Regions from separate parts of the Streptomyces sp. NPDC048254 genome, predicted to be linked through region 3. Evidence: riboswitches for the same ligand, from Rfam matches in the RefSeq annotation. Region 3 holds a riboswitch; each other region holds the start of a gene.

Evidence for each region. Region 3 has a riboswitch for S-adenosylmethionine ahead of ACGFZQ_RS35035 (putative leader peptide). Riboswitches for the same ligand answer to the same signal wherever they lie in the genome.
Region 1: another riboswitch for S-adenosylmethionine. It lies ahead of ACGFZQ_RS32415 (amino acid ABC transporter permease); the one in region 3 lies ahead of ACGFZQ_RS35035 (putative leader peptide).
Region 2: another riboswitch for S-adenosylmethionine. It lies ahead of thrC (threonine synthase); the one in region 3 lies ahead of ACGFZQ_RS35035 (putative leader peptide).

The regions. Positions count from the first base shown of each region.
Region 1 covers NZ_JBICZJ010000013.1:70,582-72,774, forward strand. The annotation lists gene ACGFZQ_RS32410 (glutathione S-transferase C-terminal domain-containing protein) at 1-438, shown strand, start outside; SAM riboswitch class IV at 516-639, shown strand; gene ACGFZQ_RS32415 (amino acid ABC transporter permease) at 1,030-2,010, shown strand; gene ACGFZQ_RS32420 (amino acid ABC transporter ATP-binding protein) at 2,007-2,193, shown strand, end outside.
Region 2 covers NZ_JBICZJ010000009.1:271,955-274,147, forward strand. The annotation lists gene thrC (threonine synthase) at 1-914, opposite strand, end outside; SAM riboswitch class I at 933-1,105, opposite strand; gene ACGFZQ_RS25825 (glucosyl-3-phosphoglycerate synthase) at 1,263-2,193, shown strand, end outside.
Region 3 covers NZ_JBICZJ010000015.1:113,796-115,988, reverse strand. The annotation lists gene ACGFZQ_RS35040 (ABC transporter substrate-binding protein) at 1-1,007, opposite strand, end outside; gene ACGFZQ_RS35035 (putative leader peptide) at 1,243-1,359, opposite strand; SAM riboswitch class IV at 1,395-1,508, opposite strand; gene ACGFZQ_RS35030 (MFS transporter) at 1,867-2,193, shown strand, end outside.

The sequences.
Region 1 (2,193 bases), on a different contig from region 3:
GTCGAGCGGCTGTGCGCCGAGGGCATCGAGCAGGCGGCACAGCACGCCGGCCGAGCGGGTGGCGACCCGGGGGCGCTGGAGGTGCTGCTCGCCGCCCTGGACGAGCTGGAGCGCCGGCTGACCGGGGCGGAGTTCCTGGTCGGCGGTCAACTCACGGCAGCAGACGTCGAGTTGTGGGTGACCCTGGTGCAACTCGACACCGTGCACCGCAATCACCTGGACGCCGCCGCCGTGCACGCCGTCGCCGGCCACCCGGTGCTGTGGGCCTACGCCCGCCGGCTGGCCGCCCACCCGGCCTTCGGCGCCCACCTCGACCTCGACGGCATCGCCCGCCGCCACCACGGCCGTTGCCAGGGTCTGGAAGCCGCCGGCGCGGCCGTCCAGATCCTGGACTGGGCGGGCCACGCGGCGGACGCACCCGGCGTTCCGCGCAGGTGAGAGCGGCCCGAACCGTTTCGCCAGTCGGACAGGCGTTGACATTCGTTCGGGCAACTGCGTTACTTACGGACCAGAACGGTCAAGAGCGTCAGCGTCAAGCCCTGGCTTGCTGACCGGCAACCCTCGCATCGCGGTGGGGTGCCCCAGGTGACGACCGGACCGATGACGTTTCGGCAAGCGACGATTCGGTAAGCGCGAGGCCCCCCGGGGGCCAGCACGACAGTGACAGGTGACGGACATGTACGCAGCTTCCAGGACGGCCGAGCGCCGCACCTCGGGCTGCGTACGCCCGTATCCGAGCCCGCTCGTCGCCGACCGTGCCGTCGACCTGCTCCGTGTCAACAGCGCCCTGTGTAGCGCGTGTACCGCACCGGGCTGCGCCCGCTGTCGGGTCTGACCAGGCTCTTCCGCCGGCTTCCCGCAGCTTCGCGCCTCAGCGTCCCCGTCGAAGCACCGGCCGCCCGGTGTGCCGCCGTCCGCCCAGCCCCCCTGCCCCGCGCGCCCCCGTGCACCGTGCCGTCCGCCCGCATGCGGCCCGGTCGTGCGGTCCGGCCGTGGGACCCGGGGTGTCCGACTCCGCCGGAGCCCGCCATGACCGAACCCCCAGGCACCGTGTCCCTCGCCGAGGCACCGCCGCCCACTGACGAAGCGTCAAAACCCATCAAGGCACAGCGAGTTCAGCCACTGCGCCGCCCCGGCCGGTGGATCGCCACCGCCGTCGTCCTGGTGGTCGTCGCGCAGTTCGCGCACGGACTGGCCACCAACCCCTTCTACCAGTGGGACCGGTTCCGCTACTGGTTCCTGCGGCCCACCATCCTCGACGGCCTCGTCGTCACCCTCGAAGTCGCCGCGCTCAGCGCCGTGCTGGGCCTCCTCGGCGGCGTCGTGCTGGCCGTCGCCCGGCTCTCCGGCAGCCCCGTGCTGCGGGCGGTGAGCTGGACCTACACCTGGCTGTTCCGCTCGATCCCGCTGATCGTCCTGCTGATCTTCCTCTACAACTTCTCGGCCCTGTACCAGACGTTGAGCCTGGGCGTGCCCTTCGGCCCGTCCTTCGTCAGCTTCGACGAGTCGAAACTCGCCACCGACATGGTGGTCGCCGTGGTCGGCCTCAGCCTCAACGAGGCGGCCTACGCGGCCGAGGTGGTCCGCGGCGGCATCCTCTCCGTCGACCAGGGCCAGCACGAGGCGGCCGCCGCACTCGGCCTGCCCAAGAGCTACCAGTTCACCCGGATCGTCTTCCCGCAGGCCCTGCGCTCCATCGTGCCGAACTACGTCAACCAGCTCATCGGGCTGATCAAGGGCACGTCCCTGGTGTTCTACGTCTCGCTGCTCGACCTCTTCGGCTCGGTGCAGTCCATGGGCAGCACCTACCCCGGCGACATCGTGCCGCTGCTGCTCGTGGCCACCGTCTGGTACCTGATCCTGACCAGCGCCGTCTCCGTCGTCCAGTTCTACGTCGAGCGGTACTTCGCCCGCGGCGCCACCCGCACGCTGCCGCCGACCCCCCTCCAGAAACTCCGCACCGGCCTCGGCGACCTGCGGGAACGGATACGCCGGGAGGCCGCCGCATGACCACCGCACCGGACATCGCGCCCGCCGCCCTGGAGATCCACGACGTCCACAAGTCGTACGGCGCCCACCGCGTCCTCGACGGCATCGACCTGACCGTCCGCCCCGGCGAGGTCACCGTCATCCTCGGCCCGTCCGGCTCCGGCAAGTCCACGCTGCTGAGGGTGGTCAACCACCTGGAGAAGC
Region 2 (2,193 bases), on a different contig from region 3:
TAGGCCACCGACACCGGCGAGCACCCCTCGGCCTGCGCACCGAAGATCTTGTACGGCTTGTCCTCGACGAGCCCCAGCTTGATCAGCTCCTGCAGCCCCTTGTCGATCTTCGTGAGCTGCGAGCCGGAGGCGATCGGGACGACCAGCTGGTCCGGGATCCGCCAGCCGAGCTGCTCGCAGATCTCGTACGCCAGGGTCTTGGAGCCCTCCGCGTAGTACGGCCGCAGGTTGACGTTGACGAAGCCCCAGCCCTCGCCGGCCGAGTCACCGATCAGCTCGGAGCAGAAACGGTTCACGTCGTCGTAGTTGCCCTCGATGCCGACGAGCTCGCCGCCGTAGATCGCGGCCATGACGATCTTGCCCTGCTCCAGGTCGTGCGGGATGAACACGCAGGAGCGGAAGCCGGCCCGGGCGGCGGCGGCACCGACCGCGCCGGCGAGGTTGCCGGTGGAGGAGCAGGAGAGCGTGGTGTAACCGAAGGCGCGCGCGGCCTCGACGGCCTGGGCGACGACCCGGTCCTTGAAGGAGTGCGTCGGGTTGCCGGAGTCGTCCTTGACGTACAGGCCGCCGGTGACGCCCAGCTCCTTCGCCAGGTTGTCGGCCTGGACGAGCTTGGTCCAGCCCGGGTTGATGTTCGGCTTGGTCGCCACGTCCGCGGGGACGGGCAGCAGCGGCGCGTAACGCCAGATGTTCGCGGGACCCGCTTCGATCCGCTTCCGCAGCTCCTCGGTGTCGTAGGCCGAGAAGTCGTACGCGATTTCGAGCGGGCCGAAACACTCCTCGCAGGCGAACACCGGGCCGAGCGGCACGCGGTGGCCGCACTCGCGGCAGCTCAGGGCGGTGGCGGGACCGAGATCGACGGGCGCGGAGCCGGTCGTGGAGTCGGTGGTGGTCGCAGCAGTCTGCACAGCCATGTGAGGCGAGGCCCTTTCTCCTCATCTTCCTCACGACGCATCTCGCCGTGAGACGGATTTGGCACCTTCCCTAGCCGGGAGCCTCGCGAGTGATCGACGCTGATCAGCAGTGATCAGCGATCCACGAGTAACCGACTGGAGGGTTGCCGGGGCTTCATCGGGCCGTATCCCTCTGCCCCTCTGGATGAGCGGTATGTAGTTGTCAACGCCCGGTGACCCCCGGACATGCGATGGTCATCGGCGTTGTTCAAGACTGTAACCGAAGGCCAGGACAGTTGAGAGAGTCGTCCGAACCGCGAGATGGATCACACCTCGCAGTGTGACCGTGACAGTGAGGAGCCGCTGACTGTGCTGGAAGAAGTCGAGCGCTGGCTGGCCACCCGCTCCTGGTCCATGAACGACCGCCCGCTGCACCGGATACTCGCCGCCAAGCAGCGCACCGGTCAGTCCGTCTCCGTCGTGCTGCCCGCGCTCAACGAGGAGGAGACGGTCGGCGACATCGTCGCGATCATCCGTCACGACCTCATGCGGCAGGTGCCGCTCGTCGACGAGATCGTGGTCGTCGACTCCGGCTCCACCGACCGTACGGCGGCGGTCGCCGCGGCGGCCGGCGCCCGGGTCGTCCACCGCGACACGATCCTGCCGCGCATCCCCGCCGTCCCCGGCAAGGGCGAGGTCCTCTGGCGCTCCCTCCTCGTCACCACCGGGGACATCGTCTGCTTCATCGACGCCGACCTGCGTGACTTCTCCTCCGACTTCGTCACCGGGATCGTCGGCCCGCTGCTGACCGACCCGGACGTCGACCTGGTCAAGGCGATGTACGACCGCCCGCTCGCCGGCTCGGCCGGACAGGGCGGCCGGGTCACCGAACTGATGGCCCGCCCGCTGCTGAACATGCACTGGCCGCAGCTGGCCGGGTTCGTCCAGCCGCTCGGCGGCGAGTACGCGGCCCGCCGCTCGCTCCTCGAACAGCTCCCCTTCCCGGTCGGCTACGGCGTGGAGCTGGGCATGCTGGTCGACGCCCTGCACCTGGTCGGCCTGGACGCCCTCGCCCAGGTCGACGTGGGGGTCCGCAAACACCGTCACCAGGACGGCCAGGCCCTTGGCCGGATGTCCGCCGCGATCTACCGCACCGCGCAGCTGCGGCTGGCCCGCGGGCATCTGATCCGGCCCGCCCTGACCCAGTTCGAACGGGGCGAGGACGGCTTCGAGCCGCGCACCTACTCCGTGGACACCGAGGAACGGCCGCCGATGGCGGAGATCGCCGAGTACGCCGAGC
Region 3 (2,193 bases):
TGGGTGCCGGTCGGGAAGACGGTGTCGGCGATCTGCTTCCGGTCGATGGCGGCCGAGATCGCCTGACGGACCTTCGTGTCCTTGAGTAGGGGCCGCGAGTTGTTGAGCCCCAGGCCGAACACCACACCGGGGTTGGCCCGGCTCCGGAGGGCGACCTGGCCGCCCTTGAGCGCCGCCTCGTTGGCCTTGCCGACGCTGCTGATCACGTCCACCTGCCCGGACCGGAGACTGCCGGCCCGCACCCCCGCCTCGGGTACGACCTTGAACACCAGCTTGTCCAGATAGGCCGCGCCCTTCTTCGACCACAGCGAGGAACCCCAGTCGTACCCGGTCCGCCTGTCCAGGGTGACCGACTGGTTCTGCGCGTACTGCTTCAGCACGAACGGCCCGGAGCCGACCACGCCGTCACTGCACTTCTGCTGCGGGGACTTCTTGACGCTCGCCGAGGATTCGATACCCAGCGAGTGGGTCGAAGTCGCCTGGAGGAACTGGGCGTTGGGCTGCTCGAACGCCACCTTGACGGTGAGCGGGTCGACCACGGTGGTGCTCTTGACGCCGCTCAGATAGCCCTCGGCGAGGGTGCCCAGGGCGCCGAGGCCCGGCACCGCGTCGAAGTTGTCCTTGACTACCTGCGCGGTCAGCTTCGACCCGTCGCTGAAGGTGACCCCCGAGCGCAGATGGAACGTGAACGTCGTCGCGTCGGCACTGATGTCCCAGCTCTTGGCGAGCCACGGCACGATCTTGCCGGTCTTCGGGTCCTGGTCGGTCAGAGAGTCCACGATCTGGCGCACCGAATAGATGGTGTCGTTGCTGCCGACCTGCTGCGGATCCACGCAGCCGGCGTCGGATCCCACCGCGAAGGTCAGGGTGCCGCCGGACTTCGCCTGGCCGCTTCCGCCGCCGGAGCCGTCGTCGCCCGAACCGCACGCGGTCAGCAGGACGCTGGTGGTCAGGAGCGCGGCCAGGGGCGCCCATCGGGAGGGTCTGAAATCCGGGAGTGCAGTCACGGAGGGCTTTCTCCTACTCGTGTCACCCGGCACGGGGTGCCGGGCTTCGGGGCGCGAGGCACGGCCGTGCAGGGGCGTGCGGCCCCGGCCGGATCGGCGCCGGCCGGGAGACGCGCTGTGCAGACGGAGGGCGAACGGAGGCAGGGGGACGACACCGTGGACCGGTGGCGAGGGGAAGGGCGGCGCGAAGGAGCCGTGGCCGGTGACGGAGGTCAGCCGGCGGCAGGCGGGCCGGTCAGAGCCGACAGAGGCAGCTGGTCGAGCGCTTCAGATCTATGTGGCGCCGGCGCGAGAGCCGGGAGTACGCCGTGGCGTCGGCGGGGGAGGCAGCCGGGTGATCGCTGTGTCGCATGCCGGTCCCTCCTCGTCTCCGGCCCCGGTCACGGGGCCACGCGCTTGCGGGAGTCATCGGTGATCCCGCCGGGCTTTCACCTGGAGCACCCCACCGCGGGGGAGGGTTGCCGGTCAGCGAGCCAGGGCTTGACGCTGACACTCAATGCCGTTGGCGATCGTACGGATCGGTTTTGTCGTACGTCAATGCCGCAACCGGACGCCCTGTTCGAGAAGGCGCGACCGTCTCATGTTCCGGGACGCATGGTGGACGCACCTTGTGCCGTGTGCTTTGATCCGGCCATGGAGACCGCAGGTCAGGCACGCACCGTGCGGCTCGACCCGTTCTGGGCGGGCCGTCGCGCCGACCAGTTCGACCAGACCTGTCGCTGACCACTCGCTCCCCTCAGCTCAGCTCAGCTCAGCTCCGTCTCCTCGAAGCGCGTGAACACGCCGCGCGGCCCTTTTCGCCGGCGCGTCCGTCGCGCACCCCCCGACCGCCCCGCCGCAAACCGTCGGAATGAGAGGCATGGCCGTCAACAGCATTGCTCCGACAGGGGTGTTCGCCGCGCTGCGGGTCCGTGACTACCGGATCTACTGGAGCACGGGCCTGGTGTCCAACATCGGCAGCGCCATGCAGGGTGTCGCGCTGGACTGGTTCGTCCTGACGCTCACCCACAGCGGAACCGCGCTCGGCTGGATCGCCGGGCTCCAGTTCGCCCCCGTGCTGCTGTTCGGCCTGTGGGGCGGGGTCGTCGCCGACCGGTACGACCGCCGGACCCTTCTCCTGTGGACCCAGACGCTGTACGCGGTCCAGGCCCTGCTCCTGACGGTCATCGTGTTCTCCGGCCATGCC